3 regions of the Blastococcus sp. SYSU D01042 genome follow, and region 2 is predicted to be linked to each of the others. Evidence: riboswitches for the same ligand, from Rfam matches in the RefSeq annotation. Region 2 holds a riboswitch; each other region holds the start of a gene.

Region 1 (9,808 bases), 120 kb from region 2:
GGGCGAGCTGCTGCGGCACGCGCTCGACGCTGGAGCTCGGCGGATCGTGCTGGGCATCGGCGGCAGCGCGACCACCGACGGCGGTGCCGGGATGCTGCAGGCGCTGGGGGTGCGGCTGCTCGACGCGTCCGGCGCGGAACTGCCGCCCGGCGGCGGGAGCCTGGCCGCCCTCGACCGGATCGACACCGCCGGCCTGGACCCGCGGCTGGCCGACGTGGACCTCGTCGTCGCCTCCGACGTGGACAACCCGCTGGCCGGACCCGCCGGCGCGGCGCACGTCTTCGCTCCGCAGAAGGGCGCGTCGACCGCCCAGGTGGCGGAGCTGGACGCGGCGCTGCGTCGCTACGGCGCCGTCCTGGCCCGCGACCTCGGCGCCGACGTGGCGGCGGTCCCGGGAGCCGGGGGAGCCGGCGGCACCGCTGCCGGGGCGCTCGCCGTCGGGGCCCGGCTGGTCTCCGGAGCCGGGTTCGTCTGCGACCTGGTCGGGCTCCGCGCGGCGATGACCGGGGCGGCCCTGGTGGTCACCGGCGAGGGGTCGCTGGACACCCAGACGCTGCACGGCAAGGCGCCGGCCGAGGTGGCGCGGCGTGCCCGCGCGGCCGGCGTGCGCTGCCTGGCCCTGGCCGGGCGGGTGGCGCTGGGGGCGGAGCAGCTCGCCGCGGCCGGGTTCACGGCGGCGCACGCGCTGACCGAGGTGGAGCCCGATCCGGACCGCTGCCTGGCCGAGCCCGCGCGGGTCCTGGCCGAGCTCGCGGCGGCGGTGGTCCCCGGGTGGGTGGCTCAGGGGCCGCCGAGGAGCCCGCGGGCGTAGGCCGCCTGCCCGACGTGCTGGAGGTCGTCGGAGAGCACGCTGACCAGCCGGACGCCGAGGGTGACCGGCGGGTCGTAGCGCTCGTCCACGACCCGGTCCAGGTCGTCGTCGGTGAGGTCGGCCAGGAACTCCGCCGTCCGGGCGTGGACGGCTGCGGCGTACCCCAGGAGCAGGTCGGTGGCCGGCACGCGCACCGCCGCCACCTGCTCGGCGTCGAAGCCGTAGCCGGTGGCGGCGGTGTCGAACGGCAGAGCGAAGCGGTCGGCCCAGCCCTCGTCCGTCCAGACCTGCGGCCGGCCCGCCACCTCGGCCACGTGGTCGTCCTGGACGCGGAGCAGGTGCCAGGCCAGCCAGGCGACGGTGTTCGCGCCGGGGCCCGGCCTGTGGGCCAGGTCGTCGGGCTCGAGGCCGTGGAGGGCGGAGCGGAGGGTCTCGTCGACCTGGTCGAAGGCGTACCGGAGGAGGTCAGCGCTGCGCATGCGCCCGGGCATACCCGGGCCGCGCGGACCTGACCGTCAGGAGGGGTGGGCGCCCCCGACGGCCTCGTCGGTGGACTCCTCGGGCTCGCTCTGCGCCTCGAGGTCGGCGGCCTGCTCGGGGGTCTCCATCTCGAGGGCGATGTCGCGGGGCTGGGGCTCAGGCGTCGTCATGCCCCCACCCTGGCCCAGGACGGCACGGTCAGCACGGCGAACGGGCGCGCCGGGTCAGCTGCGCCGAGCGACCACCCCGAAGGAGACCGCGCCGACGCCGACCTGCGCGAACAGCAGGAGGGCCAGGCACATCTCCACCGAGGCGCCGAAGGCGATGGCGATCGCGGCGGTGGCGGTGAGCGGGAAGGAGGCCAGGCCGAGCACGGCCAGCGCACGGGTGAGGACGGCGTCGTCGCGCTCGTCGCCGGTCTGCGTCCAGGCGCGCTCGAACGTCGTCGCCCGGTCCGGGCGCCGGAGCACCCGCCAGCCCATGACGGCGGCGACGACGAGGCCGAAGGCCGCGCCCTGCAGCAGGCCGTCGCCCATGTTGCCCGGGCCGTGCTCGCGGAGCAGCAGGCCGACGGTCAGCACGACCGCGAGCGTGCCGCCGAAGAGGAGCAGGAACGTGGCGATCTGCTTGGCGGAGGGCTGGTCAGCCGACATGGAAGATCTCCTCGACGGTGCGGGCGAAGTGCCGGGCGATGGCGATGGCCAAGGGGAGGGACGGGTCGTAGCGACCGGTCTCGATGGAGTTCACGGTCTGCCGGGAGACGTCGAGGGCCTCGGCGAGCTCCCGCTGGGACAGGCCGGCCGCCAGGCGCAGCTCGCGGACGTCGTTCTCCATCGGCTCCCCATGAGGTCAAGGGACCTTGACATGACAAGCGTGCGTGACGCGGCCCTGCGGTGTCAAGCGTCCTTGACGTCTTGTTGTGCAGCGGTGTAGGTCGCTATCATCGCCGCATGACGATGCCGGGTGTGCTGGTGGACGAGGGGCGGGCGTTGTCGGCGGCCGCCTGCCTGTTCCGCAGCCTGGGCGATCCGACGCGACTGGCGATCCTGCAGCACCTGGCGGCGGGTGAGCACAAGGTCGTCGACCTGACCGCGCACCTCGGCCTCGCGCAGTCGACCGTCTCGGCGCACCTGGCCTGCCTGCGCGACTGCGGACTGGTCTCCTCCCGGCCGCAGGGGCGGGCGTCGATGTGGTCGCTCGCCCACCCCCGCGAGCTGGTGGGTCTGCTCGCCGGTGCCGAGCGGCTGCTCGCTGCCACGGGCGACGCGGTGGCCCTCTGCCCCGCCTACGGCGAGGCGGCGTCGCGGTGACCGTGGCTGCGCTCGTCCTCTACGTCGTGGCGCTCGTCGTCCTGTTCGGCGTGCGGTCGTGGGTGCAGGTGCGGCGCACCGGCTCGGCCGGGTTCCACGGCATCTCCGGCACCCCGGCCGACGCCGGCTGGTGGGGCGGCGTGCTCTTCGTCGTCGCGATCGCGCTCGGGCTGGGCGGGCCGCTGCTCGCCGTCACCGGAGTCGTGCCCGTAGCACCGCCGACGGCCGTGCAGGTGGTGGGCCTCGGGGTCGCCCTCGCCGGCTTCGCCGCGACCCTGGCGGCGCAGACCGGCATGGGGGCCTCGTGGCGGATCGGCGTCGACCCCGAGGACCGGACGGAGCTCGTGACGACGGGCGTGTTCGCGCTCGTCCGCAACCCGATCTTCACGGCGATGGTGACGGCGCAGGCCGGGATGGTGCTGATGGTGCCGTCGTGGGTGAGCGTCCTGGCGCTCGTCGCCCTCGTCGTCGCGGTGCAGCTGCAGGTCCGCGCCGTCGAGGAGCCCTACCTCCGGGAGGTCCACGGCCGGTCCTACCTCGCCTACGCCGCGGCCGCCGGACGGTTCGTCCCGGCCGTGGGCCGCCTCCCCGCTCCCTGAGCCGGGGGCCGGTCGCCGTCAGTCCAGGAAGGAGCCGATGGCGAGCGCTGCGCCGACGAGCAGGAGCAGCAGGAGCACCACCGTCGTCACCGCCGGGACGACCACCCAGCGGCGCTTGAAGCGGAATCTCCGCCGCGGTCGGGCCGGGGGAGGGGCGGGGCGCTGCTCCGCGACCGGACGGGACCGGGCCCCCTTCTCGCGCCTGCCGTCGGCCTTGCGCTCGCGCCGGCTGTCGGCGAGGTGCCGCGCCTGGTCGCGGGCGTCACGGGCGACGGACCCCAGCAGCGAGCGCGACGCCGACGCCAGCGCGAGCAGGTCGGCGGCGTCGATGCGCTCCGCCGCGTTGCCGGGGACCGGCCCGGGCGGCGGCGGCGCGACCGGCGAGGCGGCGGGGCCGCCGGCGCGGGCGCGACCGGAGGCGACGTCCTCCAGCTGGGACCGCGCGACCGCCGAGGTGCTCCGCTGGGCGGGGTCCTTCGTCAGCAGGCCCCGCAGCACCGGCTCGAGGGGGCCGGCGCGGAGCATCGGAGCAGGCGGTTGCGAGACGACGCTCATCAGCGTGGCCATCGACTCGCCGCCGTCGAACGGCGGACGCCCCTCCACCGCGGTGTAGAGGGTGGCGCCCAGCGACCACAGGTCGACGGGCGGGCGCGGCTCGTCGCCGTGCGCGCGTTCCGGGGCCATGTAGGACGGCGAGCCGATCAGGGCCCCGTTCGTCGTCAGGCTGGAGTCGCCGGTGGTGGTGGCGATGCCGAAGTCGGTGAGGCACCCGGAGCCGTCGGACCCCACCAGGACGTTGGCCGGCTTGACGTCGCGGTGCACGATGCCGAGCGTGTGGGCGGCACCGAGGGCGTCCAGGACGTCCAGTCCGATGCGGGCGACCTCGGCCGGGGGCAGCGGTCCCCGCTCCTCGACGATCTCCTGCAGGCTGCGGGCGCTGACGAGCTTCATGACCAGCCAGGGCTTCCCGCTCTCCTCGACCACGTCGTAGACCGTGGTGACGTGCGGGTGCTCCAGCTGGCCGGCGGCGCGCGCCTCGCGCATGGTGCGCTCGCGCAGGACGGCGCGCTCCCCCTCGGTGACGTGCAGCGGGAAGGTGACCTCCTTGACCGCGACCTGCCGCTCGAGGACGAGGTCGGTCGCCAGCCAGACGGTGCCCATGCCGCCCTGGCCGAGCACGTGTCCGAGCGAGTACCGGCCTGCGATGACACGTGTCTGCGGTCCGGTGTCGGCGCTCATGGCCCCGTGCCTACCCAGGCGCACCGGTCCGGACGCCTTCCGACGATCATCCGGTCCGGGCCCTGTCGACAGGGAGAACGCGGACGAGCCCGCCGGTCGGTGACCAGCGGGCTCGTCGCGACGTCCCGGTGCAGGGCGATCGCTACGCCGGCGGCGGCCCGAGGTACGTGCCGATCGTGTGGAAGGTCCACAGCGCCCGGGCGCACTGCTCGCGGTTGTTCGCGCGCAGCGAGGGGAAGGGGAACGGCTCCGGGATGCCGGCGTAGAAGGTGTAGGGGTACGCGATCTCCCCGGACTCCTCCATGAGCTCGCACTGGTCGTAGGGGCTGCCGAACCCCGGCACGCTCGGGACGCGAGAAGCCACGGTGCGGACGCAGTCGCTGAACCGGAAGCCCTCGGCCTCGATGCCGAGCTCGGCCAGGGAGGCCGGGATGCTGGCGCAGGCCTGGGCCGGGTTGGCGACCTTCGCGGCGTTCGCCTGGCCGGACGGCGCCGCCGACGCGGTCGTGGCGCTGGTGGCCACCGCGGCGAAGGTGGCCGCAGCCACCATGCCGACACGGACGGACTTCTTCATCGATGTTCTCCTCGTTCTCTGGGGTCGTCAGGTTCCGCCGGGGAAGAGCGGCGCTCGTCCCGGGTCGATCTCGCCGTGCGCGATGCCGCTCATCACGGAGATGCAGTCGGCTCGGTTCTGGAGCACGTGGGTCTGCGCGAACTGCAGGGTGATCGGGTACGGCCCGAAGCGAGCCTCGATGCCGGTGCGGCACTGGGCGGCGATGGCTGCGGTCGACAGCTGGCCCTTGCCCTGCGCCCAGCTGCTGGCGCAGCCACCGGTGGTCGGGACCCTGCGCACGTAGGTCCCGTCCTGCGAGCCCGTCGCCCCCTCGTACGAGGCCGAGTACTCGATGGCGAACCAGTTCCCGTCCGCGCAGAGGCGACCCGGCGGGTCCGGCGGCGCTGCGACCGCCGGTCCTGCCATGGCCACCACCGACACCGCGGCGCCGCAGAGCACCGCCAGGGTCGACCGTCGTCGTCCTGTCATTGCTTCCCTTCCGGGGTCCACATCCAGTCGGCGGCGGACGGTACTGGCCGCATTCGGGCGGCGACAAGGTGTTCCCGCGCCGCTCGACGTGCTGCCCGGACGAGGTCGGAAGCCCTTGTCGCAGGCGGTGCGGAGCCGGTAGGAATCGCCGGTTGAGCCCGCGGTCAGCGGCCCGCCGGCCAACGTTGCGGTTCTGCATCACGGGTCGGTCCAGGCCGTGGCTTGCGGTGGAACTCGGCCGACTCACACGTGCGGAGGGCCGACGTCCCGCAGACGACCACGCCGGCTCGTGCCGGCGCTGCCCGCTGCCGTGCTCGCCCTCCTGACCGCGTGCAGCGGCGGGGCCGGCGCCGACGTGGACGCGACGGAGGTCCCCGCCCCACCGGCGGACTTCGCGGCGACCGCGGAGGTCGACCGGGTGCTCCAGGTGGTCGCCGGCACCGGCGGCGCGGCGTGGATCCTCACCGAGGAGGACGGCGCTGCCGCGGTCCACCGGTTCGACCCCACTGAGGAGCTCACCGAGGTCACGCGGCCGACGGGCCAGGGGCACCAGATCGCGGCCCACGGCGACGGCGTCGTCGTCACCCGCCGGGCCGGCGCCGCCGAGGAGTGCGAGGAGACGGCGGTCGAGGCCCTGGTGGTCGACGCCGCGGGAGGGACGGTCGCCGAGGCGGGGCCCGCCCCGGTGTGGTCCGCCTCCTCCGGCTGGGTGGAGAAGGGGCCGTACCGCAGGTACCCGACCTGGCCACGGCCCCCGAGCCCACGGCGCGGGGATCGGCGGGCCAGCTGTTCGTCCTCGAGGGCGCCGGCGTGGTCCGTCGCTGGTGCGCCGGACCCGACGGGCCGATGAGCTCGGAGGTCCTCGAGGTGCCGGCCGACCTCTTCGTGCAGCTCTACGAGCCGCAGGTGTGGCTGACCTTCGACGCGAGCGGTGAGTGGGGCGGGTGGGGCTCGAACCCACGACCCAGGGATTATGAGTCCCATGCTCTGACCGGCTGAGCTACCGCCCCCGAGCTCACAGCCTGCCAGAGAGGCGCGGATCACACCGGCGCCCTCGGCGGCGAAGGCGTGCTGGTCGCGACGGCGAGTCCTCACCCCGGGCGACCGCCGGCACCGTTATCGGGCTGTGACATGGCCGCGATCCGCTTGTAGCGTTCCCTGCGGTCCAGCCGAGCTCCGCCGTCGACACCCGAGGGCCTCGGCCGGACCCCGCCGAACCCGCCGGCCTGATGGCCGGGGGACCGGGGACCCACCGCAGTTCTGGGGTGAGTCCTGCCCGCGCACGGGGACGTGGGGCAGGTAGGGCACCTAACGGCCCGAACCCGTCAGCTAACCCGGTAGGCGGACGTGAGGAACGGAGAACCGTCGCGTTGGCGACCCTGCACCACCGCATCAGCACCACTCCCCGGAGGCGCCGGCTGCGCACCTCCCTCGCCACCGGCGCCGTCCTCGCCGCCGCCCTGATCGCCGCGCCGGCCGCGCTGGCAGCCCCCGCGGACGACGCGCGGGTCGACGAGGCGCAGTCCGCGCACGACGCCGTCGCCGCGGAGATCGCCGCCCTCGGCGCGCGCGTCCAGGAGGCCGAGGACAACCTGCAGCGGATGACCCTCGAGGCCGAGGCGGCGAGCGGGAACGCGCTGGCCGCGCAGGCCGCGCTCGACGCCGCCAACCGGGAGGCCGAGCGCGCCGCCGCCGCCCTCGCGGAGGCGGAGCGGGCGGTCGGCGAGGCCGAGGACGACGTCGCCCAGATCGGGCGGCAGGCCTACATGGGCGGTGGCCAGGAGTCGTCCTTCGGCGACATCCACCTGCTCCTGGAGGCGGAGGGCCCCGCGGAGCTGCTCCAGCAGGCCGCCACGCTCGACGTCCTCGGGGCACAGCGGGCGGAGACGCTGGGCGCCATGGAGATCGTGCGGGTGCAGCAGGCCCGTGCCGAGCGGGATGCCCAGGCCACCGTGGCCGAGCGGGACCGCGCCTCCGCCGCGGCCGCCGAGGCGCACGCCGCCGCGGAGGCCCAGCTGGCCGGCGCGCAGGCCGAGTTCGACACCGTCGCGCTGGAGAAGCTCGGGCTGGCCGAGAAGCTGCGGGCAGCGGAGATCCGACTGCTCGAGATGCAGGGCGCTCGCGACGCTGCCGTGGCCTGGGAGGCCCAGCAGGCGGCCCGCGAGGCGGCCGCCGCTGCCGCGAGCGCCGTCACCACCACCGCCGTGCCCTCCGGCCCGGCCAGCCGTGCCGGGGGCAGCGCCCTCGCCTCGGCCGGCGGGGCCACCGCCCCGACCACGGGCCGGGTCACCTCCTGCTACGGCTCGCGGTGGGGGACGCTGCACGCCGGCGTCGACATCGCCGCGCCGATCGGCACGCCGGTGCACGCTCCCGAGGGCGGCGTCGTGCTCCAGGCCGGCCCCGCCAGCGGCTTCGGCCTCGCCGTCGCGGTGCAGCACCGCGACGGCACGATCACCCTCTACGGCCACGTGAACCAGTTCTTCGTGAGCCCTGGGCAGGTCGTCGCCTCCGGCGAGCAGATCGCCGAGGTCGGCAACCGCGGGCAGTCCACCGGCCCGCACCTGCACTTCGAGGTGCACGAGGGCGGCCTCTACGCCAACCGCACCAACCCGGTGCCGTGGCTCAGCCAGCGCGGCATCTCCCTCGGCGGCTGCTGACCGGCGCATCGGCGCCCGTACCGGATCATGGAGCGGTGCGGGCGCCGGGGGGAGCGGACACCACCTGGCTCCGTGCGGCGCTGCTGGTCCTGCTGCTGGCCGCCGCGGTGGTCCTCGCCCTGACCGTCGAGCTCCCGGACGTCGACCTCGTCCGGGGCCGGCTGCGCGGCGCGGGCCCGGGGGGCTGGGCTGCGCTCGTCGGTGGCGTCGGGCTGGTGCTCATGGCTCCGGTGCCGCGCACCGCCGTCTCGGTGCTGCTCGGCGTGGTCGTCGGCTTCCTCCCAGGGCTCCTGGTGGCGCTGACCGGCGCGCTCCTGGCCGCCGTCCTCAGCTTCGGGCTGGCCCGCGGGCTGGGCCGAACCGCCGTGACCCGGCTCGCGGGCACCCGGCTGGCCCGGCTGGACCGGCTCCTCGTCGACCGCGGCTTCGTCCCGCTGCTGGTCGGCCGGCTGCTCCCGGTGGTCCCGTTCGTCGTGCTCAGCTACGGCGCCGGGCTCACGGCGATGCGGCTGCTGCCGTACGTGGCGGCCACCGCGCTGGGGATCCTCCCGAGCACCGTCGTCCAGGTCGGCGTGGGGGCGACCGCGCCGGCGCTGGTCTCGGGCGCCACGGCGGCGCTCGCCCTGCCGCTGGCCGCGGTGGTCGTCGGCGTCCTCTGGTACCGACGTCGTCGGTCGGGCGTCAGCCCCTCCTGAGCAGCCGCCCCAGCAGCCCCCCGGCGCCGCCCACCGTGCGGGCGGCCAGCTGGAGGATCGGCCCGCCGGGGATCCCCGGCACCTTCTGCACGATCGGCGCGAGCTGGAGCAGGCCGCCGACGTCGTGCACCGTGATCTGCCGCCGGGCCGCGGCGGGCACCGGGTTGATCCGGCCGGACGCCGCCTCGAGCAGCAGCTCGGCCGAGCCCTGGACGGCGGGCCCCTCGTGCGTGCCCGCAGGAACGGCGTGCACCTGCCAGCCGTCGGGGTCGGCGTCGAACGACCAGCCGCCGTCGGGCGTCGCCAGGGTCACCCGGCCGGTGATCCCGCACGAGGTGGCCAGCGCACCGGTCACGTCCACCAGCGCCGCCAGCCCCGACTGCAGCACCGCGGGCGGCGGCGGCTCGGCGCCGCAGGACACGAGGTCCAGCCCGTGCACGGCCAGCTCGTACGCCTGCCCGAGGACGACGCTGAGCAGCGGCAGCCGGCCGACGACCGACACGGTCGGTGCGGTGTCCAGCTCGACCGGCTCCTCGGCCAGGTACCGGGCGGTCGCCTCCCGGTTGCGGTGCAGCGCGGCGAGCACCTCCTCGCGGGTCGCGCCGGCGTGCGCCGCGGTGACCCGGGCGTTGACCGCGTCCGGATCCGGCTGTGCCCCCGTGGCCCCGGTGCGGGCGGAGGCGACGAGGTCGGCCATCGCCGCGTGGTCGTCCCAGCAGCCCAGGTGCACGCAGATCTCGTGCGCGCGCCACCCCGGCAGGCGGGAGGGTCGGTCGAGGTCCACCCGCTCGGCCTGGTCGAGGAAGGCATCCCAGGCGGCCAGCACCCGCGCGCCCACCTCGTCCCGGCCGGCGTCGGCCATGCCCTGGTGCAGTCCCATGGTCCTCGCCTACCCAGGCGGCGGCGCGGCAGGCATGGGACACCGCTCACGCCGTGTCCACCCCGGCCTCACCCCCGGGGGTGAGGCCGGTCAAG
Region 2 (9,808 bases):
CCAGGCGTGCGCGAGTTCAGCGTTCCGGTGACCAGTGAGGTACCGCCCGACGCGGCCCTGACCGACATGCTCGTCCAGAACGTCGCCCAGCACGGCGGCGAGGTGGGCCTGCGGCGGCGCGTCGACGGCCAGTGGCGCGACGTCACGTGGGCGGAGTTCGGCGAGGAGGTGCGCGGCGTCGCCAAGGGGCTCATCGCCTCCGGTGTCGCCGCCGGCGACCGCGTCGCCCTGCAGGCCAAGACGCGCTACGAGTGGACCGTCCTCGACTACGCCATCTGGACCGCCGGCGGCGTCGTCGTGCCGGTCTACGAGACCTCCAGCGCCGACCAGGTCGCGTGGATCCTGTCCGACTCGGGCGCCACCGCCATCGTGGTGGAGAGCAGCGAGCACGCCGCGGCGGTCGAGTCGGTGCGCGCGCAGGCGCCGGCGCTCGCGTCGGTGCACGTCATCGACGACGGCGCCCTGGGCACCCTGACCGCGGCCGGCCGCGACGTCCCCGACGCCGAGCTCGACGCCCGCCGGGCCACTCTCTCCGCCGACAGCCTGGCGACGCTGATCTACACCAGCGGCACCACCGGCCGGCCGAAGGGCTGCGAGCTCACCCACGGCAACTTCCTGTTCGAGATCGACAACGGCATCACGCTGCTCGACCGGTTCATGAGCGTGCAGGGCTCGCTGCTGCTGTTCATCCCGCTGGCCCACGTGCTGGCCCGCGTGCTGCAGGTCGGCGCCATCAAGAACCGCACGGTCATCGGCCACACGCCCGACGTCAAGAACCTGCTGGAGGACCTCGGCGAGTTCAAGCCGACGTTCGTGCTGGCCGTGCCGCGCGTCTTCGAGAAGGTCTTCAACTCGGCCAAGGCCAAGGCGGAGGGCGACGGCAAGGGCAAGATCTTCGACCGGGCGGCCCAGGTGGCCATCGACTGGTCGCGTGCCCAGGACACCGGCGGCCCCGGCCTCGGCCTCAAGGTGCAGCACGCCTTGTTCGACAAGCTGGTCTACGGCAAGCTGCGCGCCGCGCTGGGTGGCCGCTGCCTCGGTGCCATCTCCGGCGGCGCGCCGCTGGGCGACCGGCTCGGCCACTTCTTCCGGGGCATCGGCGTCACCGTCTTCGAGGGCTACGGCCTGACCGAGACCACCGCCGCCGCGTCGGTCAACCACGACGAGGCGATCCGCATCGGCACCGTCGGGCAGCCGCTGCCGGGCGTGACGTTCCGCATCGCCGAGGACGGCGAGGTGCTCATCAAGGGCGGCATCGTCATGCGCGGCTACTGGAACAACGAGTCCGCCACGGCCGAGGCCATCGACGGCGAGGGCTTCTTCCACACCGGCGACCTCGGCGAGCTCGACGCCGACGGCTTCCTCAAGATCACCGGCCGCAAGAAGGAGATCCTGGTGACCGCGGGCGGCAAGAACGTCGCCCCCGCCGTCCTCGAGGACCGGCTGCGCGCCCACCGCCTGGTCAGCCAGTGCATCGTCGTCGGTGACCAGCGGCCGTTCATCGCCGCGCTGATCACCCTCGACGAGGAGGCGCTGCCGCAGTGGCTGGAGTCCAAGGGCAAGCCGGCCGGCCAGACGGTCGAGCAGGTGCGCGAGGACGCCGACCTCCAGGCGGAGATCGACGCGGCCGTGAAGGACGCCAACAAGGCCGTCTCCCAGGCGGAGGCGATCAAGAAGTTCGCCGTCCTCGGCACCGACTTCACCGAGGACAACGGGATGCTCACCCCGAGCCTGAAGCTCAAGCGCTCCGTCGTCATGAAGGAGTTCGGCGACGAGGTCGAGGCGCTGTACTCGCGCTGATCCCCGTCGCCTCCTGAGCCCCCTCCCCGCACCCGCGGGGAGGGGGCTCAGTGCGTCTCGAGCAGCTCGGTGAAGGTCGTGGCGATGGTGGTCCAGGACCAGCGCTGCTCGACCCACTCCCGGCCGGCGGCGCCCATCGCCCGGGCCCGCGCCGGGTCGTCGAGCAGGTCGGCCAGCGTCGCGGCCACGGCCGTGGGCGACCGCGGGTCGACGACGTGCCCGGTGACGCCTTCCCGCACCGCCTCGGGGGCGCCGCCCGAGGTGCCGGCGACGACGGGCAGCCCGCACGCCGCCGCCTCGAGGAACACCATGCCCAGGCCCTCGACGTCCAGCCCGGCGCGACGCGTGCGGCAGGGCATGGCGAAGACGTCGCCGGCGGCGTAGTGGGCCGGCAGCTCGGCGGCGTCCACCGCCCCGGTGAGGACGACGGAGCCCTCGAGCCCCCGGGCGGCCACCGCGCGCCGCAGGGCCGCCTCGTCGGGCCCGCCGCCCACCAGCAGCAGCCGGGCCGACGGGTGCCGGGCCAGCACCTGCGACCAGCCCTCGACCAGCACGTCCTGCCCCTTGCGGGCCACCAGCCGCGAGACGCAGACGACCACCGGCGCCTCCCCCAGCCCGTGCCGCCGCCGCACCTCCGCACCGTCGACGTCCGGCGTGAACCGCTCGACGTCCACCCCCGGGGAGAGCTGCTCCAGCCGGGTGCGCCCCTCCAGCGCCGGGGCGAGCCGGTCGCGGGTGTACTCCGTGATGTAGGTCAGCACGTCGAGCCCTCCGGCGATGCGCTGCATCAGCTGCCGGCTGCCCGGCAGCGCGACCCACCCGGTCTCGTGCCCGTGCGTGGCGCCGACCAGGTGCCCGATCCCGGCCGCGCGCAGGGTGGGGGCCAGCAGGCCGAGCGGCGCCGCGGCGCCGAAGAAGGCCCGGTCGCAGCCGTACCGCTGGACGAGGTCGACGGCCGCCCGCGCGGTGGCCCGGGTGGGCAGCAGCATGCCGGTGGGCCGGCGGACCACCGGGTAGGGCAGCGCGGCGTCGTGCTCGGCCGACCCCGGGGAGTCCGACGCCAGCACCACGAGGGAGTCCGGCGGGCGCCGCTCCAGCAGGGCGGCGACGAAGGTCTGGATGCCGCCCTGGCGCGGCGGGAAGTCGTTGGTGACCACCAGCGTCCGGCTCACGGCTCGCGCTCCAGCCGGGTCCAGTCCTCGGCCAGCGCGATCCGCTCGGCCACCGTCGGGTGGGAGCCGAACCACCACCGCCAGGCGGCCGGCGGGCTCGGGTCGGACAGGTTGGTGCCGGCCAGCCCCCGCTGCATCGCGACGAAGGCCTCCGGGTCGCGGGTCAGGTCCAGGGCGTGCACGTCGGCCCGGGCCTCGACCTGGCGCGAGACCAGGTTCTGCACCGGGGTGGCCACCAGCGTGCCGACCGCGACCAGCAGCAGGGCCAGCGGCACCACGGCCGGGTCGCCGGGGCCCTGCGCCCCGGCCCGCCGCAGCAGCCGGGGCGAGGTGAGCGCCCAGCCGAGCAGGGCGACCCCGCCCGCGCCGCCGAGGGCACCCAGCAGCGTCCCGGTGAGGACGTCGTCGGTGGCCACGTGCCCGAGCTCGTGGGCGGCGATGGCCTCGATCTGCTCGTCGGGGAGCCGGTCGAGGACCGTGTCGTAGACGACGATGCGCCGGGTCGACCCGAAGCCGGACACGTAGGCGTTGAGCGCCGTCGTCCGGCGGGAGGCGTCGGACACCAGCACGTCCTGCACCGGGGTGCCGTTCTCCTCGGCCAGCGCCAGCAGGTCGGTGCGCAGCTGCCCGGGCGGCATCGGCTCGAAGGAGTTGAACGCGGGCTCGATGAGCACCGGCCACAGGAAGGAGCCGACGACGACCAGCACGGTCGCCCCCGCCGCGGCCAGCGCCCACCACGCGCGTGGCGCCCGGCGGGCGAGCCAGACGAGGACCAGCAGGCCGAGCGCGGTCAGCGCCGCGTCGATCGCCGTCGACACCACGACGTCGCGGGCCCACAGGCCCCAGCTCCGCGTGGACAGCCCGTAGCGGTGGCGCACCACCTCGCCGTAGGCCGACAGCGGCAGCGTGGCCACCCGGCCGACGACCGCGAGGGCAAGGACGCCCAGCAGCACCTGCCCGGCCCAGCGGCCGCCCAGCGGCGCGCCGGCGGTCCGGACCAGCTGTGCCCCCAGCCGGGTGAGCCCCAGCACCGCCGAGACGGCGAGCCCCAGCAGCAGCGAGGCCAGCGAGGCCGGCCGGAGAGCGGCGGCGAAGGCCTCGGCCCGGCTGACCTGCTCGGCGGACAGCCCGGCGGTCGGGTCCGCGGGGGTGGCGCCGCCCGGGGGCTCCGGCAGCACGTCCCACGGCGTGGTGACGGCGACGACCACGGCGAAGGCGGTGAGCAGGACCACCGCGACCAGCAGGGCCGCGCGGCGCGGCGTCACAGGTGCTCCACGCCGCCGATCCTAGGGGCGGGGTCCGGGGCCCCCCGGGGCCGCCGACGGCGAGGGCCGGTGACCTCCGCCCAGGAGGTCACCGGCCCTCGGTCGGTGGGCGGTGCGCGTCAGCCGGCGATGCGGCGGGCGCTGTTGTAGCTGCCCATCGAGTCCACGCTGGCGACCTTGACCGGCTGGCTCGACGTCGACGCGTGCACCATCTGGCCGTTGCCGATGTACATGCCGACGTGGCTGACCGGGCTGTAGAAGAAGATCAGGTCGCCCGGCTGCAGCTCGCCCCGCGAGACCGGCGTGCCCATCTGCGACTGGCTGCGGCTGGAGTGCGGCAGCGAGACGCCGGCGGCGGCGTAGGCGTAGGACGTGAGGCCCGAGCAGTCGAAGGCGTCGGGACCACCGGCGCCCCAGACGTAGCGGTCACCCACCTGCGCGAGGGCGGTGTCGACGGCGATCTGCGCGGCACCGCTGGGCGCGGGGGCACCGCTGGGAGCGGCGGCAGCGGGCGCCGGGGCGGTGCGCTCGGCACGCGAGGCCCGGACCGGCTGCTCGTCCTCCGCGCGCTCGAGGGCAGCCCGCTGGGCGGCGTCGAGGGCGTCGTACTGCCGCTGGTAGTCCGCGATCCTGCCCTCGAGGTCGCGCTGCTGCGCCTCGATGTCCGCGACGCCCCGCTCGGCCCGCTCGCGGGCCTCGCGCGCCTCGGTGCGGGTGTCCTCCGCGCGGGTCGAGGCCTCGGCGACCTCGCTGACCGCGGCGTTGGTGCGCCCGGCGATCGCGTCGAGGGTGCCGAGCTGGGAGACGAACTCGTCGGCCGAGTCGCTGGTCAGCAGCACGTCGAGCTGGGTGAGCGAGCTGCCGCCGCTGGTGTAGGCGGTGCGGGCCAGCTGCCGGATGCGCCCGTCGAGGGCGGCGCGCTGCTGCTGGGCCTCGAAGGCGGCCTGCTCGGCGCCGTCGACGGCGGCCTGCTGGCGCTGGAGCTCGACCTTCGCCTCGTTGAGCTGCTCGCTGACGATCTCCAGCTGCCGGCTGGCGTCGGCGACCATCTGCGCGGCCTCGGCGGTGCTGGTGGCCGTGCCGGGCTCGGCGGAGGCCGTGCCGGGGACCATCGTGAAGGTCAGCGCGGTGGTCGCACCGATCAGCAGGCCGGCCCGGAGGCGGCCCACCCGGCGGACGGGGCCGGCCGGGGTGTCGGGACGGAACGGTGCGAGGGCATGCGGGGGTAGGGCGTGAGGGGTCGCCACGAGCGGCGGCTCTCCGTTTCTTCCTCGTCACCGCCTACCGAGTTAGCTGACGGGTTCGGGCGGGGAAGACTGGCCCTATCCCCTGCTCACCGGCGAACCGGCCCTGCAGGGGAACTCACCCCAGGACTGCGGTGGGTCCCCGGTTCACCTCGGACGTCCCTGCGGACGCCGTGCGGCGATTCGGCGGTGCCCGGCCGAGGCCGTCCCTCGGGGGACGACGACCACCCGGTCGGACGCGACGACCCTACGTTCGTGATGTTGCCGTGACAAACCGGGGCAGCAGGTAAACCTGTGACGAGAATCGCTCCGCGCACCGCGCGCCTCCCGACCATCGGCGCTGCGTAGGGGTAGAAGCACCCTCCGCAGTCATCCCGGCCACGTGACGCGGTCCTCAGCCGGTGCGCCGGCCGGGTGCCCCGCCACCGTCGGCCCCGGGACGGCCGCGGTGCCGCAGCGGGGGCACCAGGCCGTACTCCGCCAGTGCGCGGACCGCCCGGCGCTCGACCTCGTCGAACTCCACCACCACACCCGGTGGCGGCACGACGACGTCCTCGGCCGCGGGGGCGGCCGGACGCGGACGACCGGTCATCGGCACGACGACCGGGTCGACCCCTTCCCAGCCGGGCGGGGCGCCGAGCAGGACGGTGACGACGCAGTCGCCGCAGCCGGTGCCGCGGACGGTGCAGGTGTCGCAGTCGATGAGCATGTCTCTCCTCCGTGAGTCATCCGCACGGTAGGAACGGCCACCGACAATTCCGCGGGCGGCGGTCAGGTGCCGGCGTACTCCCAGTGCCACGGCTCCTCGCGCCCGTTGCCGGGGTCGGCCCACGTGGGGTGCAGGAAACCGAACCGGCCGGCGTTGGCGACCATCCACGCGTACTGCGGCGTCCCGAAGGTCTCGATGCCGCCGCAGAGGTCCACCGCGAGCCCCCACCCGTGGTTGCTCGTGCCCGGGACGGCGGCCAGCGCCGGCTTCTCGCCGTAGAGCTCCACCTGCCCGGCGTAGGTGCGGTAGGAGTCGGTGATGCACAGCGGCCCGCCGAAGGCGGCCGCGTACGCCCCCGACATCGCGCGGTAGGCCGCGGCGGCGTCGCAGCGCAGCGTGTGCCCGCCCGTCCCGAGCGCGCACATGGCGCTGGGCGGGATGAGGCCGTTGGGGTAGCCGCCCCACTGCCGCGCGCCGTCGTAGCTGGGCGGGTAGACGGTGTTGCCGCACTCCACCCGCAGCGCGCCCGCGGCCGGCCCCGGCGCCGCGACCGGCGGGCGCCGGCCGAGGACCGGCCGGCCGACACCGAGCACCTGTTCGGCGGGCAGCGTGCGGACGACGACGGCGCCCGCGCGAGCGTCGGCCGCGAGCATGGTGCGCGCGTCCAGGGCCAGGCCGACGTGGCCGAGCCCCGCCTCCGGCGTCCCCAGGAAGACCAGGTCCCCGGGCAGCACGTCGGCGGGGGCGACCGGCGTCGTGACGGCGAACAGCTCCGCCTGCTCCCCCGGCAGCGGGATGCCGGCCCGCCCGTAGACCGCCTGCACGAGCGAGCCGCACCCCCAGGACTCGGGTCCCGCCGTCCCGGGCGCGTAGGGCAGCCCCAGCGCCTCCATGGCGGCGCTGACCGCCGCCAGCGTCTCCGCGGGCAGCACGAGCAGCGACGAGGGCCGGCCCGGCAGCTGCGCTGCGCCGCGCTGGGCGCCGCCACCGGCCGCCCCCACCGGCACCAGGCGCTCGGGCAGGCCCGCCGCCGGGTCGCCCAGCGCGGCTGCCGGCGGGGCGACCACGCCGGCCGCGGCCAGCTGGTCGACGTAGGCGCGCCAGCTGGCCGCCGTCCGCTCGTTGACCTCGACCTGCTCCTGCTGCAGCTGGGCCAGCTGCCTGTCCACCGCACCGAGGGCGGCGTCCAGCTCCGCGGTGACCTCGGAGGCCGCGGCCTCCAGCTCCGCCATCCGCGCGCCGACCTCGTCGGCGCGGGCCCGCGCCTGCTCGAGCGCCGCGGCGGCCTGCCGCTGCTCCCCGAGAGCGGTCTGCCGCTGCGCCTCCGCGTCGCCGATGACCGAGGCCGCGTGCCGGTCGACGACGTCGAGGAAGCCGAGCGCGGACACCACGTCGCCGGGGTCGCCCCCGGTCAGCAGCAGCGTCAGCGGGGTCACCGCGCCACCGTCCCGGTAGACGGCCGCGGCGTAGCGCGCGACCTCCTCCTGGTGCACCGCCAGCTCGCCCTCGGCCTCGCCCAGCACCGCCTGGGCGCCGGCCACGGCGCGCTCGGCCTCGGCCAGGGCGTCCCGGGCCTCGACCACCGCCCCCTGCTGCTCCTGCAGCCCGCGCTGCACCTCGGAGGCCCGCTGCTGGAGCTCGTCGAGCGCCCGGCTGTCGAGCACCCCGGACGTCCCGCCCGGCTGGTCGCTGGGCGCCGCTCCCGCCGGGGCGGCCGGCACCAGGAGGGCGAGCGCGACCAGCGGCGCGACGAGCAGCCTCGCCGGCGGGCGGCCGCGCGGCGCGCACGGCACCGCCGACCTCGGGGGGCGCGGGTACATCGGGACCACCTCTGCGGAATCCGGGCGGCGTCGCCCACCGCAGGTGATGGTGTCCCGGCCGGCGGCGAACCGCCAGGTGGGAGGCCTGGTACCCCCCGGCCGGGCGACCCGGCCGGCCGCCCCGCGCAGCGACCGCCCCGGCGCGGCGTCCCCGGGACTGTCGGCACCCCGACCTACCGTCCGCCCCGTGAGCTCCTCCCCCGCCCTCCCGCTCTACGTGCAGGGAACGATCGAGGAACTCGGCACGCCGCTGGCCGAGGTCACCTTCGTCGTGGTCGACCTGGAGACCACCGGTGGTTCCCCGAAGGACAGCGCGATCACCGAGATCGGTGCGGTGAAGGTGCGCGGCGGCGTGGTGCTCGGCGAGTTCCAGACCCTCGTGGACCCCGGGACGGCGATCCCGCCCTACATCAGCGTGCTCACCGGGATCACGACGTCGATGGTCGCCGCCGCGCCACGGATCGGGACGGTGCTGCCCTCCTTCCTGGAGTTCGCACGCGGGGCCGTGCTCGTCGCGCACAACGCCCCGTTCGACCTCGGGTTCCTCAAGGCCGCGTGCGCCGAGAACGCGATCCCCTGGCCCGCTGCGGCCTCGGTCGACACGGCGGTGCTCGCCCGCCGGCTGCTCACCCGCGACGAGGTGCCCAACTGCAAGCTGGCCACGCTGGCGCCGTACTTCCGGGCCACCACCTCCCCCACGCACCGCGCGCTGGACGACGCGCGGGCCACCGTCGACGTGCTGCACGGGCTGTTCGAGCGGCTGGGCCCGCTGGGCATCTCCTCGCTCGAGGAGCTCACCGGCCTCACCCGCCAGATCGACCCCGAGCGCCGGCGCAAGCGCCACCTGGCCGACACCGTGCCGCACGGCCCGGGCGTCTACCTCTTCCGCGGCCCGCGCGACGAGCCGCTCTACGTGGGCACGTCGACCGACCTGCGGACGCGGGTGCGCAGCTACTTCACCTCCGGCGAGCAGCGCAGCCGGATCACCGAGATGGTCGCGCTCGCGCACCGGGTCGACGCCATCCCGTGCGCGCACGCCCTGGAGGCGGCGGTCCGCGAGCTGCGCCTCATCGCCGAGCACAAGCCCCGGTACAACCGGCGCTCCCGCTTCCCCGAGCGGGCGCTGTGGGTGCGGCTCACCGACGAGCCCTTCCCCCGGCTGTCCGTGGTGCGCCGCGTCCGCCCTGGCGCCGGGGTCTTCCTCGGCCCCTTCCCCGACCGCCGCGCCGCCGACGCGGCGGTGGCGGCCGTCCACGAGTCGCTTCCCCTGCGGCAGTGCACCGCCCGCATCTCCGCCCGCGCCCCGTCCGGGTCGGCCTGCGCGCTGTTCGACATGGGCCGGTGCGGGGCGCCGTGCACCGGCGCCCAGTCCGTCGCCGAGTACGCCGACGTCGCGGGGGTCCTGCGGGCGGCGGTCGCCTGCGACCCCGTCGCGCTGGTCGCCCCGCTGCTGGAGCGGGTCGAGCGGCTGGCCGCCGAGGAGCGCTACGAGGACGCCGCCGTCCTCCGCGACCGGATCGCCGTGCTGCTGCGGGCCGTGCGCCGCCGGCAGCGGCTGGAGTCGCTGGCCGCCGTCCCGGAGCTGGTCCTCGCGCGCACCGACGGCGCCGGTGGCTGGGAGCTGTCCGTCGTCCGGCGCGGCCGGCTCGTCAGCGCCGGCGTCGCACCCCGGGGGACGTCGGTCCGCGGCACGCTGGCCGGCCTGCTGAGCACCGCGGAGACGGTGCTCGGCCCGGACGGCGAGATCGCCGCCACCGTCGACGAGACCGAACTGGTGCTGCGCTGGATGGAGAAGCCG
Region 3 (9,808 bases), on a different contig from region 2:
CGGCTGGCCGCGGCGGCCGCCGACGAGCGCCGCCGGCTGGACGACGACGCGGCCCGGCAGCGCGAGCAGGCCGCCGCCGCGGCGGCGGCCCGGCTGGCCGAGCTCACCGACCAGGTCGAGGAGCTCCGCCGCCAGCGCGACCAGGCCCGCCAGTCGCTGCGCGGCCTGAGCAGCCGGATCGGTGAGGCGCTGCAGGCGGTGGCCGCGACGGTGCCCGACGCGCTGGTCGGCACCGACGAGGCGACCGGTGCGGTCGAGCCGAACGTGGCCGTCGAGGGCCGGGAGTACGACCCGGCCCTGGTCGGGGCGGGGGAGCAGCGCGACGCGGGCGACGGGGTGGTGGTCCTGCGCAGGCCCGCGGCCGTCTCCTGACCTTCCCGGCGCGCTGCGGGCACCTCGGCGGCTCCTCGCTCGTCCAGGGGTGAGAGTCTTCGGTGGCGCGGCCCACCGGCCGGCGCGGATCCCAGGAGGTCAACCGTGAGCGAAGTCGCGAAGTCGGTGCAGATCGACGGCGGGATCGTCGTCGGGCACGACGGTTCCAAGTGCGCCCAGGAGGCGCTGGTGTGGGCGGGGAGGCTCGCGGCGCGCGCCGACGTCGACCTGCACGTCGTGCGCGGCTGGTCCATCACGTCGGCGCCGCAGCCCGCGGCCTGGACGCCGGGTTACGTGCCGCCGCTGCCGGACTGGGAGCAGGCGGTCGTCGACGAGATGGAGGCGCACGTGCGGGCGGCCGGGCTGGCGCCCGAGGTCCGGGTCACCTGCCACGCCGTCCACCGCCCCGCCGAGCAGGCGATGATGCAGGCCGCCGAGGGCGCGAGCCTGGTCGTCATGGGCGCCCGCGGCCGGGGCGGTTTCGCCGGCCTCCTGCTCGGCTCGGTCAGCGACAAGCTGGTGCACCACGCACCCTGCCCGGTCACCGTCGTCCGCACCGGCGCCACGGGCCGGGACATGGACGCGGTCACGGGCGAGAACGCCGCCGTCGAGGTCTGAAATTCAGCGGGCCCCGTCGCCGTAGACGGCGGCGAGCCACACCGCCAGCAGCACGGGGACGACGTCCCGGTCGGCCACGGCCGGGCCGTCGCCGCTGAGCGAGGCGTAGATGACCTGCTCGTTCATCGCGGTGAGCGCGATGGCGAGGTCGCGGGCGGCCGGCCCCGCCGGGGCCGCGCCGCGGGCCCGCTCGGCCTCGATGGCCGCGGCGCAGCGCTGCACCCAGCGCTCCACGACCTCCGCCCAGAGCGCCCGCACCTCGGCGTTCGTCGAACGGGCCTCGGCCCAGGCGACGGTCAGCGCGCGGTGGCTGCGGAAGGTGTCGTGGTAGGCCGAGATGACCCGGTGCCAGCCCTCCCGCAGGTCGGGCGCGGGGGAGTCGAAGACGGTGCTCATCGTCGCGTCGGCCTCGGCGACCACCCGGTCGAGCAGCGTCAGCAGGACGGCGTCCTTGGACGGGAAGTAGAAGTAGAACGTCGGCCGCGAGATGCCCGCGCCCCGCGCCAGGTCGTCGACCGAGATCGCCGCGAGCGACCGCTCGGCCAGCAGCCGCTCGGCCGTGGCCAGGATGGCGAGCTCCCGGTCGTCGCCCGTGGCCCGCGCCGGCCGCCGTCCGCGGCCGGCGACCGGGAGCGGTGCTGCGCTGTCGGCCATGCCGGCGACACTACCGGCGCCGGGCCCGTACCTCGACACCCTGTTGACTCGTTCGACACGGTGTCGATAGCGTCGGCCTCCCGGTCGGCCCGATCCTGGAGAGTGCAGATGAGCCCCGAGCACGTGGACGTCCTGGTCGTCGGCGCCGGCCTGTCCGGCATCGGCGCCGCCTGCCACCTGCAGGTCGAGTGCCCGGACAAGACCTACGCGGTCCTGGAGTCGCGGGGCGCCGTCGGCGGCACCTGGGACCTCTTCCGCTACCCCGGCATCCGGTCGGACTCCGACATGTTCACCCTGGGCTACGACTTCAAGCCCTGGACCGGCGCCAAGGCCATCGCCGACGGGGGGTCGATCCGCGAGTACATCCGGGAGACCGCCCGCGAGCACGGCGTGGAGGAGAAGATCCGCTTCCACCACCAGGTGCTCTCCGCCGACTGGTCCAGCGCCGACGCCCGGTGGACGGTGACCGCCCGGCGCACCGACACCGGGGAGACGGTCACCCTCACCTGCTCGTGGCTGTCGGTGTGCTCGGGCTACTACCGCTACGACGAGGGCTTCCGCCCCGAGTTCCCGGGCGAGGAGCGCTTCACCGGGCAGCTGATCCACCCGCAGCACTGGCCGGAGGACTTCGACGGCACCGGCAAGCGGATCGTCGTCATCGGCAGCGGCGCCACCGCCGTCACGCTGGTGCCCAACCTGGCCGAGGACGCCGCGCACGTGACGATGCTGCAGCGCACGCCCAGCTACGTGCTGTCCCTGCCGGGCAAGGACCCGCTGGCCGAGCTGCTGCGCAGCCGGCTGCCGGCGCGCGTCGCCTACCCGGTCGTGCGGTGGAAGAACGTGCTCAGCTCGACCGCGCTGTTCCAGGCCAGCCGCCGCTGGCCCGACCGCGTCCGGGCGCTCGTCCGCCGGTTGACGGTCAAGCAGCTACCGGCGGGCTTCGACGTCGACACGCACTTCAACCCGCCCTACGACCCGTGGGACCAGCGGCTGTGCCTGGTCCCCGACGGCGACCTGTTCCGCACCCTGCGCGAGGGGAAGGCGTCGATGGTCACCGACCGGATCGCGACCTTCACCGAGACCGGCATCGAGCTGGCGTCGGGTCAGCACCTCGACGCCGACGTGGTCGTCAGCGCGACCGGTCTGAACCTCCTGGCCATGGGCGGCATGCAGCTGAGCCTCGACGGCGAGCCGGTCGACGTGCCGGAGACGGTCTCCTACAAGGGCATGATGCTCTCGGGCGTCCCGAACTTCTCCATGGTCATCGGCTACACGAACGCCTCCTGGACGCTCAAGGCCGACCTGGTCAGCCGCTACGTCTGCCGGCTGCTTCAGCACATGGACCGGCGTGGGCTCGCCGTCGCCACGCCGCTGGCCCCGCCGGAGGGCGCCGACCTGCCCTTCCTCGACCTGGCCGCGGGCTACGTGCAGCGCAGCATCGCCCAGCTGCCCAAGCAGGGCAGGCGGACGCCGTGGCGGCTGCACCAGAACTACATCAAGGACGTGCGGCTCATGCGTCGCGGCCCGCTCGAGGACGAGGGCATCGCCTTCAGCGCCGCACCGGCCCGGACCGAGCAGGTGGCCGTCTGATGCGCGCCTACGAGTTCGCCGGCGGGACCGCGGTCGTCACCGGTGCCGCCAGCGGCATCGGGGAGGCGCTCGCCGTCCAGCTCGCCGACCGCGGCAGCTCCCTCGTGCTGGTCGACCGCGACGCCGAGCGGCTGGCCGTCGTCGCCGACCGCATCCGCGCAGCTCACCCTCCACTCGAGGTCGACACCTATGTCGTGGACCTCGCCGACGAGGCGGCCACCGACGCGCTGGGGGCGACGCTGGCCGCCGACCACCCGGGGACCACGCTGCTGGTGAACAACGCCGGCGTCGCGCTCGGCGGGCGGTTCGACCAGGTCACCCTGGAGGAGTTCGACTGGGTGCTGGCGATCAACTTCCGCGCGGTGGTGCGGCTGACCGCGGCGTTGCTGCCCACCCTCAAGGCGCACCCCGGGTCGCACCTGGTCAACGTCTCGAGCGTCTTCGGCATCTTCGCCCCGCCCGGGCAGGCCGCCTACGCCGCGAGCAAGTTCGCCGTCCGGGGCTTCAGCGAGTCGCTGCGCCACGAGCTGGCCGAGGACGGGGTCGGGGTGACCGTCGTGCACCCCGGCGGCATCCGGACGCGGATCGCCGAGAGCGCGCGGCTGGGCTCCGGGGTGGACGCCGCGGAGGTCGCCGAGGGCCGCGCCCAGATGGCGAAGCTCCTGCGCATGCCGCCCGAGCAGGCGGCCGCGAAGATCGTCGCGGCGATCGAGGCGCGCCGCCCACGGCTGCTGATCGGGCTGAGCGCCACGGTGCCCGACGTGCTCGTCCGGTTGCGCCCGGGCACCTACTGGCGGTTGGTCGCCCGGGGCATCACCGCCCGCAGGACGGCGGCTGCGCGAGACTGAGGGGGTGCCCGTCCCCGCCGCCTTCATCCGCGCCCACACCCGGGCGGCCCGGCCCTCGCTGGTCCCCGAGCTCCGGTTGCTCGTCGCCTCCGACGTCGTCGCCCTCTGGGAGGCGATGGAGGTCGAGCAGGGCCGCACCGAGCAGGAACCGCCGTTCTGGGCCGCTGCATGGCCGGGCGGGCAGGCGCTGGCCCGCTACGTGCTCGACCACCCGGAGGTCGTCGCGGGACGGACGGTGCTGGACCTCGGGGCGGGCAGCGGGCTGGTCGCGGTGGCGGCGGTGATGGCCGGTGCGCGGCACGTGGTCGCCAGCGAGGTCGACCCGTTCGGCCTGGCCGCCATCCCGGAGAACGCGGCGCTCAACGGCGTCGACGGCATCGAGCCCGCCGGCGACCTGCTGGGGGAGGCGCCGCCCGTCGTCGACGTCGTCCTGGCCGGTGACGTCTGCTACGACCGGACGATGACCGAGCGGGTGCTGCCGTTCCTCGACGCCGCCCGCGCGTCCGGCGCCGAGGTGTTCATCGGCGACCCCGGCCGGCCCTACCTGCCCCACGACCGGCTCGTGGAGGCAGCCGTCCACGACGTCCCGGACACCGAGGGCGACCCCGCCGCGCCGGCCCGCCTCCGCCGGACGACGGTGTGGCGGCTGCCCTGACCTGGGCGGACGCCGGAACGGGACGCGGGTCACGTCAGGAATTCCGGTCCGAGGTTTGTCACGGGGCGATAACGCCGGTTACGTTGGATCGGTCCGGTCGGCGGCACCCCACCCGGGGGAGTCGCGCCGGGCGCCGCCGAATCGCCCTGCGGGCGAGCCGGGGACCCACCGCAGTACTGGGGTGAATCCCGGCCCCGGACCTCCAGTCCGGGGCGGGTAGGGCTGCTTCCCGCCCGAATCCGTCAGCTAACTCGGTAGGCGGCTCACGGAAGAACTGGACAGCTGGCGAGCGCGCCGCCCCTCGGAGGGCGGTCGCTCTGCTGCGCCCTGACACCCGGAGCACACCCTCCCCATGAACCTCCGCACCACCGTGAACGCACGCCTCCGCAACCGTCCGCCGCTGGGTGCCCGCCGGTCCGCCGCCCTCCTCGGCGTGGCGACCGCCGGCGCCGTCATGGTCGGCGTCCTCTCGACCGGTGAGCCCGAGGCCCAGGCCGTCGCGCAGACCGAGTCCATGAGCGTCGCCCAGCAGCTGGGCATCACCACCGACGAGCCGGCCGCGGACGACGCCGTCGCCCCGCTGCAGCAGCTGGCCGCCAGCCGCAGCGCCCGCGACGCCGACCAGACCGCGGCCGAGCTGGCCCAGCTGGCCGCCGAGCAGGCCGAGCACGACCGCCGCGCCGCCGAGGAGGCCGCCCGGATCGCCGCCGAGGAGGCCGCCCGCAAGGCCGCCGAGGAGGCCGCCCGGGCCGCCGAGGCCGCGCGTGCCGCCGAGGCCGCGCGCGCCGCCGAGGCCGCGCGTGCGGCGGAGGCCGCGCGCGCCGCCGCTGCGCCGCGGACCCAGGCGCCCAGCCGGGCCGCGGCCGCTCCCGCTGCGGCGCCGTCGGGCTCCTACCAGAGCTACGCGCTGCAGAAGCTCGGCGGCAACAGCTCCGAGTTCTCCTGCCTCGAGAAGCTCTGGGGCAAGGAGAGCGGCTGGAACCCCAACGCGCAGAACCCGAGCAGCACCGCGTACGGCATCGCCCAGTTCCTGGACAGCACCTGGGCCGGCACGGGGATCGCCAAGACCTCCGACGGCTACCGCCAGATCGACGCCGGGCTCATCTACATCCAGAAGCGGTTCGGCTCGCCGTGCGGCGCCTGGTCGCACTCCCAGGCCAAGGGCTGGTACTGAGCCCCGCAGCTCCACCGCACCACAGCTCCACCCGCACCACTCCACGAGATCTGCACACTCGGGGCCGTCAGGCAGCTGATGGCCCCGAGAGTGCAGATCTCGTGCGTTCCGGGGTCAGTCGAGCAGGCCGGCCTCGGCCTTGGCCAGCAGCGCGGTGCGGACGGCGGCGTCGACGACCGCGCCGAACGCCGGGTCCTCCTCGCTGCGGTCCAGCACCGCGTCCAGCATCGCGGGGTAGGTGTCCGGGGCGACGGTGAGCACGAGGGTGCCGCCGGCGGCCAGGAAGCGCACCGCACGCTCGCCGACCGGCACGCTCCGCACCGCGGCGGCGTTGCCGAGGTCGTCGGAGATCACCGGGCCGGCGAACCCGAGCGTGCCGCGCAGCAGCTCCCCGACGACCACCGGCGAGAACGCCGCCTGCTGCGCGGGGTCGATGAGGTCGTAGGTCGCCGACGACATCATGACCATCGGCCGGGCGGTCGTGGCCCGCAGGGTCGCCGCGAAGGCGCCCACCTGGTCGTCGCCTCCGGTGGTGACCGCGTCGACGACGTCCGCGGTGTCGTCGGTGTTGCCGCGCACCCGGCCCAGCCCCGGGAAGTGCTTGAGGGTCGGCGTGACGCCGGCCGCGGCCAGCCCGTCGGCGATCGTGCTCGCCGCGGGCGCCACCTCCGCGCCGGTGGCCCCGTACTGCCGGTCGAAGTACCCGATCGGCCCGTTGGTGCTCTCCGTGCCGGCCGGGACGACGTCGACCACCGGGGCCAGGTTCAGGTTCACTCCGGCGCTGCTCAGCTGCCCGCCCAGGTCGGCGGCCAGCGCGGCCAGCTGGTCCGGCGGCAGGTCGCCCTGCTCGGTCGCGGGCGGCAGCCGGTCGAAGCCGGCGCCCTTGAGGGACTGCACGCTCCCGCCCTCCTGGTCGACGGCGATCCACAGCTCCGGGCCCCCGCGCTGCGCCTGCCAGCCCGCCGTGAGCCCGGCCAGCTCGGCGGCCGACCCGGACGGCCGCCCGGCGAGGAAGATCCCGCCGACGCCGTCGGCGGCCAGCCCGGCCCCGCGGGCCGGCCCGTCGGCGGGCACGCCGACGACGAACAGCTGGGCGACCTCCTGCCGGCGGTCCAGCGCGTCGAGGGCCGCGGTCACGAGGGCCTCGGGCCCGGTGGGCGGCTGCCCGGTCGGCGAGGGGGAGGCATCCGTCGTCGAGGACGGGGTCGTGGAGGGGGCCGCCCCCGCACCGGGTGCCGTATCGCTGCCGCAGCCGGCCAGCCCGACCACGAGGGCCAGGACGGCGAGCGGAGGGGTTCGGCGCATGGATCCCAGTCTGCCGCCGGAGGGGGGCGCGACCGGCGAGCGCCGGGAGGGGTGTCGCGCCGGCTCCCTCGCCCGCCTAGCGTCGGGGGCATGACCGAGGAACGACCAGGACCGGAACGCGGCACGCCGCCGGGCGGGCTCGTGGGCCGGTCGATCGAGGAGTTCGTGCAGCAGCTGCGCGGCTTCACCGACCGCGCGCGCACCGTCGCGGGCTCGGTGCCGGCCAAGCTGCCGTTCCCGACGCTGCCCAGCCCGCCGGGTGCGATGTCGGCCGCCCAGTTGCGCGCCATCGCCGAGATGGTCGCCGCGCAGCGGGCCTCGATCGGCGGCATGCGCGCGCAGCTGGACGCCTTCGACCAGCAGCTCGCCGTCTTCGAGCGGATCCTCGAGCCGCTGGTGGAGTGGAGCGGCACCTGGGCGCGGCTCGAGGAGGCCGTGGGCGACCTGGTGCGCCGGGAGGCGCCTCCGGAGGGCCCGCCGGGCGGACCGGCGGGCACCGCCGGCGAGGCGTCCTGAGCCGCGCTACTCGGGGCGCAGCTCCCCGGTGCTGACGAACCGGACGGCGACGTCCCGCACCTTGGTGTTGGTCTCCATCGACACGCGGGTCAGCGCCTGGAAGGCGGCGTCCGGCGTCAGCTTGAACCGCTCCATGAGGATGCCCTTGGCCTGGTCGATGACGCCGCGGGAGTCCAGCGCCGCCTGCAGGTGGTCGGCCCGCTCGACGGCGGCCTCGTAGAGGTACATGTTCGACACCGGGACGGCGGCGTAGGCGGTGAGCCGGGCGAGGAGGTCCCGGGTCGGCTGGTCGGCCGAGGCCGGCCCGCGCGCGTAGACGTTGAGCGCGCCGGACACCTTCTCCTGCGCCGGCAGCGGGAAGGACAGCACGCTGTCGCACCCGGCGGCGGCCGCGAGCGCGGCGAACTCCGGCCACCGCGGGTCCTGACGGGTGTCGGCGATCTCGTGCATCCGGCCGGTCGTCGCCGCGCTGACGCAGGGCCCGGCGCCGAGGCGGTACTGCTGGAGGTCGAGGTCCAGGGCGAGGTCGCCGCTGGCAGCCACCGTGCTCGGCTGGTCGCCGCGGACGATCGTGACCGAGGCGATCCGCTCGCCGGGGAGGACCCGGGTGGTCAGCTCGGTGACGGTCCGGACGACCGACTCCAGGGAGTGCTCGGCGAACGAGAGGCGGCCGAGCTCGTCGAAGGCCGACCGGACGGCGTCGGCGTCCGGGGCGCCGGCGTCGGGGCTGGTCACGTGATGCTCCGTGTCGAGGTTGCACCGGGCGGGCAGTGCCGGCGATGACGGCGGGTCCTGGGGATCCGCTGGAGGAGAGACCTCCGGGCGCCGGCTGTCTGACGCGCCGTCCAGCATAGTCGCGGCAGTGGTCGCGCCCGCGCGGGCTCCCCGCCGTGTCCCGCCCGCGCGGGTCGGGTGCGAGGGGATCAGCGCCAGGTCGTGATGCGGACGGTCGTGCCCCGAGGGGAGGAGCGCAGCTGGACGAGGTCGCAGAGCTGGTTGACCACGTGCAGCCCCTGGCCGCGCGGCGCGCCCGGGGGAGGGGTGCGCCGCCCGGCCAGCGGGTCGCGGACCTGCCCGGCATCGCCGACCTCGACGACGACGGCGTCCGGGGTCTCCCACAGCGCGAGCGAGCCGCTGCCGCCCCCGTGGCGCAGGGAGTTGGCGACCAGCTCGGCGGCGGCCAGCTCCAGCACCCGCACGCGGTCCTCGGCCAGACCGCAGGACCGGGCGAAGGAGGCCACGGTGCGCCGCGTGGCGCGCAGGTCGCCGGCGCCGAACCCGCCGCGCAGCACCCCCTCGGTGGGCTGGTGCAGCGGGGCGGCGAACGCCTCGGCCGCCGCCTCGCGGGAGTACGCCGGGCTCGGCCGGCGCCGCTCGGGCGTGGACACCACCGGGTGCGACTGCAGCGCCGCGCGACGCACCGCGCGGGGGAGGTGCGTCTGGTCGTAGGGGCACAGCAGGCGCCAGGGCGGGCCGCCGTCGAAGGCGGTGCCGAGCAGCAGCTCGTGCAGGCGGCACTCCGAGTACTCCGCCTCCCGGCGGCCCGGCCAGGCGGGCTCGCCGACGACCCGGAGGCGACGGCCGCCGGCCGTGGCGTCCGCCAGTGCGGCGGTCAGGACGCCGAGGAGACGGGCGGGATTGGCGCCGACCTCCGCCATGCCGACCCAGCGGACCCGTGCCACGTCGCCGCCCACCGCCCCCCGCAGCAGGTCCAGGTGCGGGGGCGGCAGCGCGAGGACCACCTGCTCGCCGGCCGCCAGCCCGTCGCGGACGAACGGCAGCACCCCCGCGAGCAGGGACTCGTCGTCGCGGTAGAGCAGCGCCTCGTGCTGGAACCCGGCCGACGGACCCGCGGACGCCGGCGGCGCGGTCATCCGTGCGGGGCGGCGAAGGTCACGGGGGCGACCGCGTCGAGGTCGAGGACGTGCCACACCCGCCGCACCAGCGCCGAGGCGCCGCGGATTTCCAGCGGCAGCCCGCGGGCCCGCAGGTCGGCCGCCCAGCCGGCCAGCGCCCGGAAGCCGGCCACGTCGACGAACTCGAGCCCGGTGAGGTCCAGCACGGGGGAGGGGCCGA

The links. A riboswitch is a leader RNA that binds a small molecule or an ion and turns the genes downstream of it on or off. The one in region 2 is predicted to bind cyclic di-AMP.
Region 1: another riboswitch for cyclic di-AMP. It lies ahead of ACI79H_RS05210 (M23 family metallopeptidase); the one in region 2 lies ahead of ACI79H_RS05780 (NlpC/P60 family protein).
Region 3: another riboswitch for cyclic di-AMP. It lies ahead of ACI79H_RS10820 (aggregation-promoting factor C-terminal-like domain-containing protein); the one in region 2 lies ahead of ACI79H_RS05780 (NlpC/P60 family protein).

The regions. Positions count from the first base shown of each region.
Region 1 covers NZ_JBJGZM010000002.1:199,777-209,584, forward strand. Annotated here, with positions in the region: gene ACI79H_RS05150 (glycerate kinase) at 1-811, shown strand, start outside; gene ACI79H_RS05155 (mycothiol transferase) at 781-1,290, opposite strand; gene ACI79H_RS05160 (hypothetical protein) at 1,327-1,461, opposite strand; gene ACI79H_RS05165 (hypothetical protein) at 1,516-1,944, opposite strand; gene ACI79H_RS05170 (helix-turn-helix transcriptional regulator) at 1,934-2,125, opposite strand; gene ACI79H_RS05175 (ArsR/SmtB family transcription factor) at 2,242-2,601, shown strand; gene ACI79H_RS05180 (methyltransferase family protein) at 2,598-3,200, shown strand; gene ACI79H_RS05185 (serine/threonine-protein kinase) at 3,219-4,439, opposite strand; gene ACI79H_RS05190 (hypothetical protein) at 4,582-5,013, opposite strand; gene ACI79H_RS05195 (hypothetical protein) at 5,041-5,481, opposite strand; gene ACI79H_RS05200 (hypothetical protein) at 5,771-6,331, shown strand; tRNA gene ACI79H_RS05205 (tRNA-Ile) at 6,418-6,491, opposite strand; cyclic di-AMP (ydaO/yuaA leader) riboswitch at 6,682-6,840, shown strand; gene ACI79H_RS05210 (M23 family metallopeptidase) at 6,852-8,138, shown strand; gene ACI79H_RS05215 (TVP38/TMEM64 family protein) at 8,174-8,833, shown strand; gene ACI79H_RS05220 (maleylpyruvate isomerase N-terminal domain-containing protein) at 8,820-9,713, opposite strand.
Region 2 covers NZ_JBJGZM010000002.1:321,911-331,718, reverse strand. Annotated here, with positions in the region: gene ACI79H_RS05795 (AMP-dependent synthetase/ligase) at 7-1,800, shown strand; gene ACI79H_RS05790 (glycosyltransferase family 4 protein) at 1,848-2,972, opposite strand; gene ACI79H_RS05785 (M48 family metallopeptidase) at 2,969-4,237, opposite strand; gene ACI79H_RS05780 (NlpC/P60 family protein) at 4,357-5,406, opposite strand; cyclic di-AMP (ydaO/yuaA leader) riboswitch at 5,501-5,680, opposite strand; gene ACI79H_RS05775 (hypothetical protein) at 5,876-6,190, opposite strand; gene ACI79H_RS05770 (D-alanyl-D-alanine carboxypeptidase family protein) at 6,253-8,010, opposite strand; gene ACI79H_RS05765 (DEDD exonuclease domain-containing protein) at 8,198-9,808, shown strand, end outside.
Region 3 covers NZ_JBJGZM010000004.1:398,409-408,216, reverse strand. Annotated here, with positions in the region: gene ACI79H_RS10850 (DivIVA domain-containing protein) at 1-372, shown strand, start outside; gene ACI79H_RS10845 (universal stress protein) at 478-990, shown strand; gene ACI79H_RS10840 (TetR/AcrR family transcriptional regulator) at 994-1,644, opposite strand; gene ACI79H_RS10835 (flavin-containing monooxygenase) at 1,753-3,234, shown strand; gene ACI79H_RS10830 (SDR family NAD(P)-dependent oxidoreductase) at 3,234-4,082, shown strand; gene ACI79H_RS10825 (class I SAM-dependent methyltransferase) at 4,087-4,737, shown strand; cyclic di-AMP (ydaO/yuaA leader) riboswitch at 4,862-5,013, shown strand; gene ACI79H_RS10820 (aggregation-promoting factor C-terminal-like domain-containing protein) at 5,090-5,911, shown strand; gene ACI79H_RS10815 (glycoside hydrolase family 3 N-terminal domain-containing protein) at 6,026-7,216, opposite strand; gene ACI79H_RS10810 (hypothetical protein) at 7,307-7,732, shown strand; gene ACI79H_RS10805 (ANTAR domain-containing protein) at 7,739-8,467, opposite strand; gene ACI79H_RS10800 (anti-sigma factor RsbA family regulatory protein) at 8,656-9,606, opposite strand; gene ACI79H_RS10795 (MEDS domain-containing protein) at 9,603-9,808, opposite strand, start outside.